DNA from 2 places in the Acetobacterium sp. K1/6 genome. Region 2 is predicted to be linked to the other one. Evidence: predicted binding sites of a transcription regulator. Region 2 holds the regulator's gene; the other holds the start of a gene.
What was found. Region 2 encodes HrcA, which represses chaperone genes, less so after heat shock. Its sites were predicted from a motif close to TGTTAGCACTCNNNNNNNNNGAGTGCTAACA; they were not measured.
Positions count from the first base shown of each region.

Region 1: the regulator HrcA is predicted to act here: its motif matches at 1,780-1,810, upstream of groES (co-chaperone GroES).

Region 1 covers NZ_JAXQGA010000001.1:155,997-163,837, reverse strand. Annotated here, with positions in the region: gene U2P91_RS00775 (TIGR01906 family membrane protein) at 1-593, shown strand, start outside; gene tsaD (tRNA (adenosine(37)-N6)-threonylcarbamoyltransferase complex transferase subunit TsaD) at 611-1,621, shown strand; gene groES (co-chaperone GroES) at 1,859-2,143, shown strand; gene groL (chaperonin GroEL) at 2,174-3,805, shown strand; gene U2P91_RS00755 (hypothetical protein) at 3,902-4,135, opposite strand; gene abc-f (ribosomal protection-like ABC-F family protein) at 4,192-6,120, opposite strand; gene U2P91_RS00745 (redox-sensing transcriptional repressor Rex) at 6,269-6,898, shown strand; gene U2P91_RS00740 (helix-turn-helix domain-containing protein) at 7,047-7,427, opposite strand; gene U2P91_RS00735 (FMN-binding protein) at 7,558-7,841, opposite strand, start outside.
Region 2 covers NZ_JAXQGA010000006.1:27,481-35,321, forward strand. Annotated here, with positions in the region: gene U2P91_RS06760 (glutamate-5-semialdehyde dehydrogenase) at 1-52, opposite strand, end outside; gene U2P91_RS06765 (tyrosine-protein phosphatase) at 66-1,163, opposite strand; gene hemW (radical SAM family heme chaperone HemW) at 1,274-2,452, shown strand; gene hrcA (heat-inducible transcriptional repressor HrcA) at 2,602-3,636, shown strand; gene grpE (nucleotide exchange factor GrpE) at 3,645-4,208, shown strand; gene dnaK (molecular chaperone DnaK) at 4,324-6,153, shown strand; gene dnaJ (molecular chaperone DnaJ) at 6,653-7,825, shown strand.

The DNA of each region.
Region 1 (7,841 bases), on a different contig from region 2:
AGATGGAAAAGAATCAGGTCACTAAAAACACTGGTGTTTATCCCCCGGATATGGAGTTGGTGGTCACAGAAATGATCAGCTACTTAAAAGGAAACCGGCAGGATTTTGACATCAAAGCCCGTTTGGCTCCGGAAAACGCCAAAAACGTAGTGGATTATGTGTCTGTTTTCAACGAGAAAGAAATCACCCATATGGATGATGTCAGAGATCTGCTGTTATTCTTTCTTGGCCTTCGAAACGCGGCGATGAGTCTGGCACTGATAGCCTTTGTGATTCTTTTAAAATACAACAAGAAGGCCATACTCAAGGCTTTATTTTATGGATCGACCATTTTTATGGTAATCTTTCTGATTATTGGCGCATGCTTTATTTTTAATTTTAGCGACACGTTCATTCTTTTTCATCAGTTGTTTTTTTCGAACGACTTATGGATTATGGATCCATCAACTGACCGACTCATCTGGATTGTACCCGAGCCTTTTTTCTTTACCATGATCGGTCGAATGGTCGCCTACATCCTGGTACCTCTGGGGCTGACGACCCTCACAACGGGGCTGGTGTTATTTAAACAAACACGAACAAATAAATTGTAAATTTAATCGAGGTAAACATGAAAATTCTTAGCATTGAGACGTCCTGTGATGAAACATCTGTGGCCATTGTAGAAGATGGTCGAAAAATACTGACCAATCGGATTTATTCCCAAATTGATATTCATCAAAAATATGGGGGCGTAGTGCCGGAGATTGCTTCTCGCAATCACGTGACCAAACTGCCTTATATCATCGATGAAGCCCTGGAAGAAAGCCGGCTGACCCTGGCTGAGATGGATGCCATTGCCGTGACCAACGGTCCAGGTTTGGTGGGGGCACTGCTAATTGGTCTCTCAACGGCAAAAGCGATGGCTTACAGTCTGGGAAAACCGCTGATTGGCGTACACCATATCGAAGGTCACATTGCGGCTAATTTTCTGCAGTATCCAGAGCTTACACCGCCCTTTCTGACATTGGTAGTATCTGGTGGCCACAGTCATCTGGTATTAGTGGAAGATTACCAGACCTTTAAGGTTTTGGGACGAACCATTGATGATGCCGCCGGGGAAGCCTTTGATAAAATTTCCCGAGTTTTGGGGCTGGGATATCCTGGCGGTCCGGCCATTGATGCGGCGGCAAAAAATGGCAACCCCGACGCGATCCCTTTTCCGCGGGTGATGCTCGATAAAACCCAGTATGATTTTAGCTTTAGTGGCTTAAAATCAGCGGTGCTTAATTATCTCAATGGCAAAAAAATGAAAACCGAAGCGATCAATCCCAATGATGTGGCGGCTTCTTTCCAGATGGCTGTTATCGAGGTGTTAGTGAGCAAAACCATCGCCTGCGCCAAAAGCATTGGTATGAAGACCATCTGTATGGCCGGAGGGGTATCCTGCAATTCGCTATTGCGTGAAATGATGGGGCAGGCAGCAGTAGCAGCAGGCATGACCCTGTTCTATCCTGATCCCATTCTCTGCACCGATAATGCCGCCATGATCGGTTCCATGGCTTATTATAATTATATCAATGGGAAAGAAAGTGACCTGAGTCTTAATGGCATTCCAGGTTTAAAAATTGGTACCCGGTAATGAAACGAGTCAGGGAAGAATGCTTAAGTTAAAAGGGTAAACGCATTTATATAAAGAGAACTGTATCCTCTTTAAAAATTAAAACAATCTTAAAAAAAATTAAGATCAACAAAAAGGGAAAAAACACTTGCAATCAATCTGCAAATCATTTAAAATACTATTAGCACTCAGGATGAATGAGTGCTAATAAAAGAAAAAAAGGTACAAGGTACCCAATATAATCAAATGGAGGAAAAAATGAGTTTAAGACCTTTAGGTGACAAAGTAGTTATTAAAGTTAAAGCTGAAGAAGTAAAAACTTTAGGTGGAATTGTTTTACCAGGATCTGCCCAGGAAAAACCACAGCAGGGTAAGGTAGTTGCAGTTGGAACTGGAGAAATTATTGATGGTAAAAAAGTGCCATTGGATGTTAAGGTAGATGATGAAGTTATCTATTCCAAATACTCCGGTAATGAAGTGAAAATTGGCGATGAAGAGTTTTTAATCATCCGTCAAGCTGATATTTTAGCAATCGTAGAATAATAAAATTTAGAAAAACAGGAGGAAAATAATATGGCTAAAGAAATAAAGTTTCGTGAAGATGCCAGAGAATCACTGATCGCTGGTGTAGACAAATTAGCAAACACCGTTAAGGTAACATTAGGACCAAAAGGAAGAAATGTTATTTTAGCAAAATCATATGGTTCACCAACCATCACCAATGATGGGGTAACCATTGCCAAAGAAATTGAACTGGAAGATGCCTTTGAAAACATGGGTGCTCAGCTGGTTAAAGAAGTCGCTACCAAAACGAATGACGTTGCTGGTGATGGAACAACCACAGCCACCTTATTGGCTCAGGCAATTGTTCGAGAAGGTAACCGTAATGTTGTTGCCGGTGCAAATCCAATGGTCCTCAAAAAAGGAATTGAAAAAGCAGTTGTGGCTGTTGTTGAAGAATTAAAAGCAAACAGCAAAAAAATCGAAAGCAAAGAAGCAATCGCTCAGGTTGCATCCATTTCGGCAGCTGATGCTGAAATTGGTAAACTGATTTCCGAAGCCATGGATAAAGTTGGTGATGACGGTGTTATCACAGTTGAAGAAGGCAAAGGCATGGGTACTGAACTGGAATTTACCGAAGGGATGCAATTTGACCGTGGTTACTTATCAGCCTACATGGCAACGGATACCGAAAAAATGGTTGCCATCCTTGATAATCCATATATCTTAATCACAGACAAAAAAATTACAAATATTCAAGAAATTTTACCGATTCTGGAACAAATCGTTCAATCTGGCAGCAAACTGTTAATCATTGCGGAAGATGTCGAGGGCGAAGCATTAGCAACATTGGTTGTTAATAAATTACGAGGAACCTTTAACTGTGTCGCTGTAAAAGCACCCGGCTTTGGCGACCGACGTAAAGCAATGTTGGCTGATATTGCGGCATTAACGGGTGGCGAAGTTATTTCGGATGAACTGGGTCTGGAACTTAAAACTACCACCATCGAACAATTAGGTCGTGCCCGTCAGGTTAAAGTTGATAAAGAAGATACTATTATTGTTGAAGGTAGCGGAAACAAAGACGCGGTGGCCGAACGAATTCGTCAGATCAAAGCGCAGATTCCAGAAACTTCTTCAGAATATGATAAAGAGAAATTACAGGAACGTTTGGCTAAATTATCTGGTGGCGTAGCGGTTATTCAGGTTGGTGCAGCCACCGAAACTGAACTTAAAGAAATCAAATATCGAATTGAAGACGCCTTGAATGCGACTCGAGCAGCGGTTGAAGAAGGCGTTGTATCCGGTGGTGGTACTGCTTATATCAATGCGATTCCAAAAGTTGATGCTTTAATTGAAACCCTCGAAGGCGACGAAAAAACTGGCGCTTACATTATCCGTCGGGCAATCGAAGAACCAATGCGTCAAATTGCTGATAATGCTGGTCTTGAAGGCTCTGTTATTGTTTCGCAAATGGCTGGTAAAAAAGTTGGCGTTGGTTATGACGCTGCTAAAGGTGAGTTTGTTGATATGTTCCAGGCTGGAATCATTGACCCAACCAAGGTAACCCGTTCTGCGATTCAAAACGCAGCCAGTGTTTCGGCAATGTTCTTGACGACTGAAGTAGCAGTTGCCGATCTTCCTAGCGAAGATGCCGGTATGGGCGGAATGCCAGGCGGTATGGGCGGAATGCCAATGATGTAAGCCTTAAGGCTACATCAATACGATTAATCGATTTAAATAAAATAAAAGGCAGTCTCATTTCGAGGCTGCCTTTTATTTTTAAGGATTTAGAACCGTTTAGTCAACATCGTAGGGGATACCAGCAAAAAGTACTTCCATTTCTGGTTGTTCCAATTCAGCCAGTTTGACAATCAGACCGTTAAGCAGGGTGATCATTGACTGGGCATCTGGGGATTCGTCATCAGTTGGTTTAGCGGCGTACAGGGCAATCAGCATAGTATTTCTGGTGGTGCCTTTAACATCTTTAAACAGGGTATTTAAGACTCTTTTTTCATTCGTTGTTAGTTTCATTGTTTCCTCCAAAATTTTTTAAAGTATTTTACAAAATCACAGTTGTACATTAAAGTTTACTCGTTTTCCAGAGCCATCAGGGCGATCTCCCAGGAATCAGTCAGTTCAGACAGCTGTTGCTTATGCGCTTCATAGGTGAGATTGATTTCTGCTGCCAGGGTGAGATTATCGTAGAAATCCGGGGCACACATCGCGGCTTCAATGGACTCGATTTTTTGTTCCGTTGTTAGAATGTCTTCTTCGATTTCTTTAACTTTTTTCTTTAAGAGCCGCATTCTGGCTTCTTCTTCTTTTTGTTTCTTGCGATCCGTTTTCTGTTGTGTTTTAGTTGGAACGGTTTTGTTTTCAGCCGCAATAACCGCTTCCCGTTCGGAAGCATCGGTCTTATGTTTTACATAGTCGTCATAGTTGCCCAGATGGATTTCCATACCATCGGCAGAAAATTGGTAGATCTGTGTTGAGATCCGGTTAAGAAAATATCGATCATGCGAGATAAATAGTAGGGTTCCTTCATATTGGCTCAAGGCACTTTCAAGAATTTCCTTGGTATCCATGTCGATATGATTGGTGGGCTCATCCATCAGCAGGAAGTTCGATTGGGAGATCATCAGACGGGCCAGTAGCAATCGTGCCTTTTCACCGCCAGATAGGGTGTTGATTGGTTTGAAGACCTCGTCACCCACAAATAAAAAGGCTGCCAGGATATTTCGCAGTTCGCCTTCAGTCAATTTTGAATCAACATCCCACAGCGCTTCTAAAAGATTTTCGTTGTAGAATTTCTTTAGATCCTGATGCTCCTGATCGAAATAGCCGATATGAACTTTTTGACCCCGGCGAATTTCACCAGCATCAGCGGCCAGTTTTTCTTGCAAGATGCGAAAGAGGGTCGTTTTACCAGCGCCATTGGGTCCGATAATACCGATTTTGTCGCCGCGATGAATTTCGAAATTCATATTTTGAAAAAGCAGACGATTATCAAAGGATTTCTTGAGCCCGGTTACCGCTAAAACATCATTGCCACTTTTAACCCGGGGAATAAAGCTAAAATGGCTGTTATGAGTAGTTTCGACTTTATCGAGTAGCTCAATTTTGTTTAAGGCCTTTTCCCGGCTGGAAGCCCGTTTAGAGCTTTTAATGGAGTTATAGGCCCGAAACCGATCAATGACTTCCTGCTGGTGTTTGATTTCTTTCATTTGTTGCTGATATTGGTGGTTTTGTTCCATCAGATCCTGACGTTTTTTAACGGCGTATTGGGTATAATTGCCATGATATTCCTTAACATTTTTCTGCGTCACTTCGATAATGGAGGTACATACCTTGTCAATGAAATAGCGGTCATGGGACACGATGATAAAGGTTCCGGGGTAATTCTTCAGGTATTGTTCCAGCCATTGCAGCGCATCGATGTCTAAGTAGTTGGTCGGTTCGTCGAGTAAGAGCAGTTGCGGTTCCTGAAGCAGAATCTGACCCAGAGTAGCCCGCGTTTTTTCACCGCCGCTGAGCATTGAGAAGGCTTTGTTCTGGTCTTCTGCCTTAAAGCCCAGGCCATTGATAACCCCGCGGATGCGACTGGGGTATTCGTAGCCATGATTTTTGGCAAAGCTTTCCTGAAGCTCCCCAAACTCCAGCATCAGTTTTTCCTGATCCTCACCAGAAGCGCGCGTAATGGCATCACCGATCTGTTTGATTCGCTTTTCCATCTCGATCAGCGGTTTAAAAACATCGGTAAGCATTTCAAGCAGCGTGGTATTTTCGGCGACATTGGATTCCTGGGATAAATAGCTGATCGATAGTCCGTTTTTTATACTGATTCGCCCGGTGTCAGGAATCAATTCTCCGGTAATCAGTTTTAAGAGGGTTGATTTCCCGGTGCCATTTCGGCCGACCAGACCGATTTGCTTTTTTTCGTTAATGGAAAGATTGAGTTTATTAAAAATTTCATGGATGCCATAACTAAAATGCAAATTTTCTATATTGATTAACATTATTTCACCTGTTTTCGTTTTAGTTCAGTTATTTTAGGTTCACTTTTACTATTCTATCAAAAAAATCCACAAATTAAAATGAATAATTTGACGTAATTGATACATATTGATATAATTAATCATTATCCGAAAGAAAGGAGAAGTTATCATGCATCGCTTCTCAAAAAAAGTTTCTATGACCGTTGTTAAACGGTTGCCAAAGTATTACCAATATTTAAGTGATTTACAGCTCAATGATATCGAAAAAATATCATCCCGAGAACTAGCAAGTTTAATGGGACTGACAGCTTCTCAAATCAGGCAGGATTTAAATTCCTTCGGAGGTTATGGTCAGCAAGGTTATGGCTATAACGTGGGAGAATTAAAGGAAGCGATCAAGGAGATTCTTGGTCTTGATAGTGAATATAACTGCATTATTATCGGTGCTGGAAATATGGGTCATGCCATAGCCAATTATGAACGCTTCAGGCGGGAAGGTGTCATCCTAAAGGGTGTCTTTGATGTTGATCCACTCATGGTTGGGACTGTCGTTGGTAGTGTTGTTGTAAAACATATGGAAGAACTTGATGCTTTTGTAAAGTCCAATGAAATCGATATTGCTATTTTGTGCGTACCCCGGGAGGTGGGCCAGAAGGTGGCGACTCAGGTAACCGAATTAGGGGTGAAAGGGATTCTTAATTTTAGTCCATTGGACTTGGATGTCCCCAGTGATGTTGTTGTCGAAAATGTAAATATTACAGATAGTTTGTTTACCTTAACCTATCTGCTGGGCGAGTAACGACGAGCTAAGAATAGTAAGAGTTTGATTGACGATCAGACTCTTTATATTTTTGCGTGAAATAAAAAAATAACTAAAAAAGAAACACGGATTCCGTGTTTCTTTTATTTATAACAAGCTATGTAAACATAATTTTCATCGTTTTTAATTACTTCCCGCTGGAACTCTTAAAATTAATAAAATCAAGAACTTCCTGCTTGTAGCTTTCAGGGAAAGAGAAGTAAGAAGAAAAAGAATCAACTTCTTCGTTGGAAAACACGTAAGATTTTAAAAATTCTTCACAGGTCATCGGTTTGGGATTGCTTGGTAAAAGTTTTGGCTGGTCGGTTCTGCATAATAAATAGTCAACAGAAACTTCAAAAAAATCAGCGATCTTAATCAGTAATTGGTTTTCCGGTAAATTCTTATCTTTTTCATATTTAGAGATAGAGCTTTTGTTAAGATAGAAAAGATTGGCAAAATTTTCCTGAGTAAGTCGTTTAGAAATTCGCAACGCCTTTAATCGAGTACCAAAAGTATTATTTTCCATTATTTTCACCTTCTTTCAGCTTAGAATTGTTGGCATAAATGCACTGGCCATTGCTTTATTATAACACAGCTTTAACATTTGTCAAGAATTTCAGTTGAATTTAAGTAATAAAATTTAAATTGGTAAGGCATCAAAAGGGCGATCTCGCTTCTCTTAGTAGTCGCAGACACTCCTCGTATTTGGCTTTCTCATGGATTGCATCATTGGCAGGAAATGCTGATTCCAAGGATTGATTATTGACTGCCGTTTGAGTTATTGTGTCAAATAAAGCATTAAAATCTGCGTTTTCCGGAGAATCAGTTGATTTGCGTTTTGATTTTCCGTCTTCGGTTATAATTTCATCGTAATTAAGAGCAGTCAAAGTTGAACCATTAAAAGTGGCTTCCAGGACCCCTTGATAGCCATCGTGATCGG
Region 2 (7,841 bases):
CCAGTAAAATGCCGGCTTCCCGGGCAATTTTGCCCAATTGTTCCATTTGCATTGGCGTTTCCTCCTTATTTCGCTAATAAATTATCACGGATCTTTTTAAAATCTTTCTCCCGTAAATCGGTTTTTTCCATTAAATAGGTTTCAACATTTCCAAAATGAGTGTTGACATAATCCATCGAAGTCTTTAGCCAATCCGGCTTGACACCGTAAAATTCCCAGAGGTGATAATTCTCGATGCCTAATTCCTCGGACATGATATTGCCCAGGAGGTTATAGCTTTCGTCGAAGGTCAGGTTGGTAAGGGTGTAATCAGAAAGGATCACATCCTCTTTTACGCCTAAAATGCTTAAAATCAGATAAGTCATAAAACCGGTGCGGTCCTTGCCGTTGGTGCAATGGTAAAGAATGGGGGATTCAGAAGGTTCAGTTAAATACTTAAGCACCTCGGCGAAGCGTTGGGCCCGATCTTCGGTCTGGAGCTTATAGATACGACGCATAAAGGCATCCACCATGCCCGGCTGGGTAAAATCTTTGTGATCCAGTCCCATATCATCGCCGGAGAAAATTGGCAACAGGTGATACTCGGCTGTTTTGGGCAGGCGGTCAACCTGTCGTTCGGCTTTGGATTTGTTTCTAAAATCAAAGACATGTTTGAGTCGCAGCGCGGCAAAATAAGACACATCTTTATCGGACAGATGGGCCAGTTCTTCACTGCGGATAACCTTTCGCCATTTTATCTTTCGGCCGTCCATTCCGGTATAGCCGCCGATATCCCGAATATTAATCGAGTTTTCGAGTTGGATCAGACGTTTGCCGAGCTGGGTTTCGTCACAGAAGATGAGGTTATTTTCATCTTTGAAGTTATATAGGATTCGTCCGTTTGGCGCAATCAGACCCGGATAGGCGTTTTTTTCCTGATCGGCTTTTGGGGCAGGATGAACCTCTGCCGGGAGAATTGTTTTAAGTTGCTCTGGATCGATGCGTGCCGCGGTTTGCTGGTTTGCCGCTTTAGAACCTGCGGCCTTGATCGCTTTAGAGGCAGGCTGAGCGGTAGTGATGGTTTTTGACGACTTCTTTTTGTCAAGCAGTTTTCGTACCAGAAAATAGGCTGGAACGATTGCAGCTGCGCCGGCAATGATGGCAATGGTGGTTACTTTTTTCATTGATGATTTCCTTTCTGTGACTTCGTTTAGTTTCTAATTATAGGTAATGACTATGTTATAATTATAGCATAAATCAAAGAAAAAAAGTCTTTAAAATGCGAGGAGAATGAATGAATACCACAAAAACTAAGGCGTTAGGTAGTCAACCCAAAAATACACTAGGTATTTATTGCCATATCCCTTTTTGCAAAAAAAAATGTGCCTATTGTGATTTTACTTCTCTTTCCGCCCAGAGCGAGGAGCGGATTGGGGAGTATTTTGATGCACTGGAAAAGGAAATAAGACGTCACAAGGAAATCAATGGTGTTTTACCGGCTGTGGACACCATCTATTTGGGGGGCGGTACCCCATCGTCGATTGCACCCGGTTATATTGAAAAAACATTGTCTCTTATAAAGGAAGTCTTTGTAATTGAGGATACGGCGGAAATCACCATTGAAATTAATCCGGGAACCTTAACAGAAGAGAAGGCCAGCCGCTATAAGAAAGCGGGGATCAATCGGATCAGTATGGGTCTGCAGGCCTGGCAGGACTTTCTGCTTCAAATCCTCGGTCGGATTCACAGCCAGTCGGATTTTATTAAATCGATGGAAATTTTAAAAAACGTCGGTTTTTCAAACATCAGCGTCGATGTGATGGTCGGTTTACCGGGTCAGAAACGATCGGATGTGATGGCGACACTGATCGCGCTGATGTCTTTTGCGCCCACCCATCTGTCGTGCTACAGCTTAATTTTAGAGCCGGGTACCCCGATGGCCAATTGGGTCGCAGCGGGGCAGCTAAATTTGCCCGATGAAGATGAAGAGCGGGAAATGCACTGGGCAGTCGATGCGTTTCTAAAAGAGCAGGGTTATGACCATTATGAGATTTCCAGTTACTGTAAGCCCGGCTATCAAAGCCGCCACAACATTAAATATTGGGAACTGGTGCCCTATCTGGGCTTTGGTCTGGGTGCCCATGGTTATTTTAATAGTCGGCGCTATGGTAACACCAATGCACTAAGTCAGTATATCGATGTCATCAAGGCCGGAGAATCCCCAGCAACATTAGAAGCTGAGATGACGCCCCGGGAAATGATGAGTGAGTGGATGTTTTTAGGTTTGCGTAAGCTTTGCGGCATTCGGGATAGTGATTTTTTTGCCCGTTTTGGCCAAAGTTATTGGGATCGATATGGTGAGGTCATAAAGCCGCTGATTGCTGATGGTTTGCTTAATTGGGATGGGTCATTTTTAAAGCTGACACCAAAAGGACAGGATTTTGGAAACCAGGTATTTATGGCTTTTCTATAGATGAAATCAGATCAAAAAAATATCTTAAGAAAACTTTAAAAGGTGAGCAAGCTATTATAGAAACTAGTTGACAATGTAGGGGGTAGGATGTTATATTTAACTCAGATGTTAGCACTCGATTATTGTGAGTGCTAATAACGAGGTGAATCATGGAACTTAACGCACGTAAAAAGAAAATACTTGAAGTGATCATCCGTGATTATATTAATACGGCCGAGCCGGTTGGCTCCCGGACCCTTTCAAAAAGATGTAACCTGGGTATCAGCCCGGCCACCATCCGAAATGAAATGGCAGATCTTGAAGAGTTAGGTTTTTTAGTTCAACCCCATACCTCTTCGGGACGGATTCCGACCCAGCAGGCGTATCGTTATTATGTGGATGAAATCATGGAGATTCAGAAACTTGAGAAGATGATCCGAACGGATATTCATCGGGGTTTTCTGGATCATACCACTGAACTGGGGCTGACGATGTCCCATACGGCGCAGGTTCTGTCTCAGCTAACCAATTACACAGCAGTGGTTCTGGCACCTCGGGTTACAAATTTTAACTGTAAGCATGTTCAGATTGTTTCATTAATTAAAAACAGGGTACTTATGGTAGTAGTGACCCAGGAGGGGATGGCCAAAAATATTGAGGTAACCCTTTCTCAGGAGGTAGACGCGATTCTGGCGCTAAAGCTTTCCAATGTGATTAATGGCTTTCTGAAAAACACCATTCTCAGTGACATGAGTTCGGAGCTTATTGATCAGATCCAGGAATTGTCACCAGCCGAGAGTAAGCTGATTCACGAAATTATCCCCCAACTTAAAAAAGTCTTGATGGAGGATGACTCGGAAGTTCACTCCACGGGGTTAACGAACCTTTTCAATTATCCGGAATTCAGTGATGTGAATAAGATTAAACAACTGATCAATATTGTTCAGGAAAAACAGGTGTTGTCGGAAATGATGACATCGAAAGACGGCAACCAGATCATCCGCATTAAAATAGGCAGTGAAAATGACAATGAAAACCTTAAGGATTTTAGCATCATTACCTCCACCTATGAACTGGATGGCGAGATGATGGGGGCCTTTGGCGTGATTGGGCCGACTCGGATGAACTATGACAATGTCTCATCGGTTCTCAATTACATACGTAATGAGTTAAATTTACATATCTCAAATTTATTAATGAAATAGGTGATTAAATGATAAAAGAAGAGGAAATCCAAACCATCGAAGAAAATGAACAAACGCTAAAAGAAGCTGACGCGGTAACCGACGAGGAATTAACAGATGACATTGACGAAACAGCATCGCCGGAAGAGGTATTAGAGAGTGTAAAGGAGGATGAGGCTGTATTGAATCGCTTGGTTCGACTTCAGGCTGATTTTGAGAACTTCAAAAAGCGAAGTCAAAAAGAAAAAACAGAAATGTATCAGTTCGCATCAGAAAACTTTGCTACCAAGCTGTTGCCAGTAATGGACAATCTGGAGCGGGCGCAAGCCGCCCTAACCGATGCCAGTGAGGAAGCCAAGGGCTATATTGACGGATTGGAAATGGTTTTTAAACAACTTAAGGATGTGCTCAAAGAAGAAGGTCTGGAAGAAATTGTTTGTGAAGGTCCCTTTGATCCAAATCTCCACCACGGTGTGGCGGTCGGTACAGATGAGCAAAAGGAAGACCAGGATATTATTGATGTTTTCCAAAAAGGTTACAAATTCAAGGGTAAGGTGATCCGACCAGCGATGGTTAAGGTTTGTAGCAAATAATATTAATTAAGACATAACCCGTCTAAAGTTGAAAATCTGCTGGTGGAAAGCACCAGTACTGAATTTTCATTTTAATAGAATAAACTTAAAAGCAAAATTACAGGAGGAAATAGATATGAGTAAAGAAAAAATTATCGGGATTGACTTAGGGACCACAAATTCGTGTGTTGCCGTTTTAGAAGGCGGTGAAGCCGTCGTTATCCCTAACGCAGAAGGAAACAGAACGACCCCATCGGTTGTTGCTTTTGCCAAAGATGGCGAACGATTAGTTGGACAGGTTGCCAAACGACAAGCCGTTACGAATCCGGACCGCACTATTTCATCAATTAAACGCGATATGGGCACCGATAAAAAAGTAACAGTTGATGATAAAAGTTATACCCCTCAGGAAATTTCAGCGATGATTCTGCAAAAATTAAAAGCAGATGCTGAAGCTTATCTGGGAGAAACGGTTACAAAAGCAGTTATTACGGTACCAGCGTACTTCAGTGATGCCCAAAGACAAGCGACCAAAGATGCTGGTCGGATTGCCGGGCTGGAAGTTTTAAGAATTATCAATGAACCAACTGCAGCCGCTTTAGCCTATGGCTTAGACAAAGATGCCAATGATAAGATCATGGTTTATGACCTTGGGGGCGGAACCTTTGATGTATCAATTCTGGAACTTGGCGATGGCGTTTTCGAAGTTAAATCAACCAATGGGAATAATCATTTAGGTGGTGATGACTTTGACCAGAAAATCATCGATTGGATGGCAGCAGAGTTTAAGAAAACCCACGGACTGGATCTTAAAAATGATAAAATGGCCCTTCAGAGACTTAAAGAAGCGGCTGAAAAAGCTAAAATCGAATTATCAACGGTTATGAAATCAGACATTAATTTACCATTTATTACGGCAACGGCAGAAGGTCCACAGCATTTGGAATTATCGCTGACCCGCGCTAAATTTGATGAATTAACTTCTGACCTGGTGAAGAGTACCATCGGACCAGTTGAAAAAGCCATGAAGGATGCCGGTCTTTCCAAGAATGAGTTGGACAAGGTAATCCTGGTTGGTGGTTCCACAAGAACACCGGCAGTACAGGATGCAGTTAAAAATATTACCGGTGAAGATGCGTATAAAGGAATTAATCCGGATGAATGTGTTGCGATTGGAGCAGCGATCCAGGCTGGTGTATTAGCTGGTGAAGTCCATGATGTATTACTCCTTGATGTAACGCCATTATCACTGGGGATTGAAACCCTGGGCGGTGTATTTACCCGATTAATCGACCGTAATACCACCATCCCAACCAAGAGAAGTCAGACCTTCTCGACCGCAGCTGATAATCAGACCGCTGTTGATATCCATGTTTTACAAGGTGAACGCGAAATGTCCAAGGATAATAAAACCTTGGGTCGATTCCAATTAACAGGTATTCCATCCGCACGTCGTGGTATTCCACAAATCGAGGTAACCTTTGATATTGATGCCAATGGGATTGTTAATGTATCTGCTAAGGATATGGGAACCGGGAAGTCTCAGAACGTCGTGATTAAATCCACCACGAATATGAGTGATGATGAGATTGATAAAGCCGTTAAAGAGGCAGAACAACATGCTGAAGAAGATAAACGCGTTAAAGCTTTAATCGAAGCGAAAAACGTTGCTGATTCCACCCTTTACCAGACCGAACAGTCATTAAAAGAAATGGAAGGCAAGATTTCAGAAGAAGATAAGGCCAAGGTTGAAGCAGCCATGGCAGAACTAAAAACAGCCAGCGAAGGCGAAGATGTGGAAGCCATTACCAAGGCTACCGAAGCTTTAAATGAAGCCTTCTATCCACTGGCTCAGAAAATGTATGAAGAAGCAGCAGCCCAACAGGCCCCAGACGAGCAAGAATCGTCTGATCAAGGTGATGATGATGATGTTGTCGATGCTGAATATGAGGAAGTAAAAGAGTAAGATTTGCCTGTAACCGGCAATAACCAGTGGCAGCCAAGGCTGCCACTCTTTTTCGTGGAGGCAACGAGCCATGTGGGAGCTTGCTCACATTTGGCGACTGCCCGCGAACGGCTCAAAACGCGGGTGAGCGTTTTGAAAAGTTTCGTGGAGGCAACGAGCCATGTGGGTTTGGTGTGCCGTACCGACAATTGTTACATCATGTTGTACGCATCGGAGCGGACACGGCATCGCCTGTCCGATTCTGCGCGCAGGCAACGAGCCAATCACAAGCTTGCTTGTAGTTGGCGACTGCCCGCGACCAATGCGAAAGGAGCAAAGCGGATTTCGCATGGCGCGGCGAACAACAGATTAACAATTGGTCGGTACTAATATTAAGGTTTGTTTCCAACTTTTGGGAATACCACGCTCTACGAAAAAAGGCTTTGACACGTTGCTTCAAAAAGGTATAATTAGTAGTTGGTTAGTTGGTGTTTAGGATTCAAAAGAGGTGAGAGTATTTATGAGTGAAAAAAGAGATTACTATGAGGTGCTTGGGGTCGGTAAAGATTCCAGCCCGGATGAGATAAAAAAAGCCTATCGAAAAAAGGCCATGGAGTTCCATCCGGATAAGAATCCGGGGGATAGTGTTGCTGAAGAAAAATTCAAAGAAGCGAATGAAGCCTATGAAATTTTAAGCGACGAGGAAAAAAAATCTCGTTATGATCAATATGGTCATGCAGGGGTTGACCCCAGTGCCGGCGGTTACGGCGGCGGTGGTTATAGTGGCGGTGGCTTTGGCGGTTTTGAAGATATCTTTGGCGATATTTTCAGTGCCTTTGGCGGCGGCGGCGGATTTAGTGGCAGTCGGGGCGGTCGTCGTTCCAACCGTGGGTCGGACATGAAGATCAATATCAATCTGTCCTTCCATGAGGCTGTTTTTGGTGTTGAAAAGAAGATTAAAATCAAACGTAACGAAGAATGTGGAACCTGTGGTGGCACCGGGGCTGAAAAAGGTTCAACGTCAAAAACATGTGATCAATGTGGCGGCTCTGGTCAGGTTTATGTACGGCAGCAAACACCTTTTGGAACGGTTCAACAGGTTCACACCTGCGACAAGTGCCATGGTGAGGGAAAAATCATTGATAAACCCTGTCCGACCTGTCATGGATCTGGCCTTGAATCCAAGGAACGCACCATCAGCATCAAGATCCCAGCCGGTGTATACGACGGCTCGATTCTACCACTAAGAGGTCAGGGTAATGCCGGGCCAAACCATGGTAGCACGGGCGATTTGCTTGTTTATATCAGTGTTCGGGAAGATCCGTTGTTTAAACGGAGCGACGATGACATTTACTATGAACTACCAATTACCTATGCCCAGGCGGCTATGGGAGACAGCATTGTAGTGCCTACCATTGACAGCAAGATCAAGCTTAAAATACCAGAAGGCACTCAAAACGGCAAGGTTTTCCGATTAAAAGGAAAAGGGGTCCCCAACGTCAATGGTCGTGGTCGGGGCGATCAGTTTATTACCATCAAGGTGGAAGTGCCACGTAAACTTAGCCGTGAACAGCGCCATGCCTTAAATGAGTATGCCAAGGTTGCGGGAGAAGATGCTCACCCTGAAGGCAAGCGTTTCTGGTCTCGCGTAGAAGCTGAGGCGAAGGAAAGTCATCCTAAAAAAGATGCCTGATCGTTTTAGGTTAGTA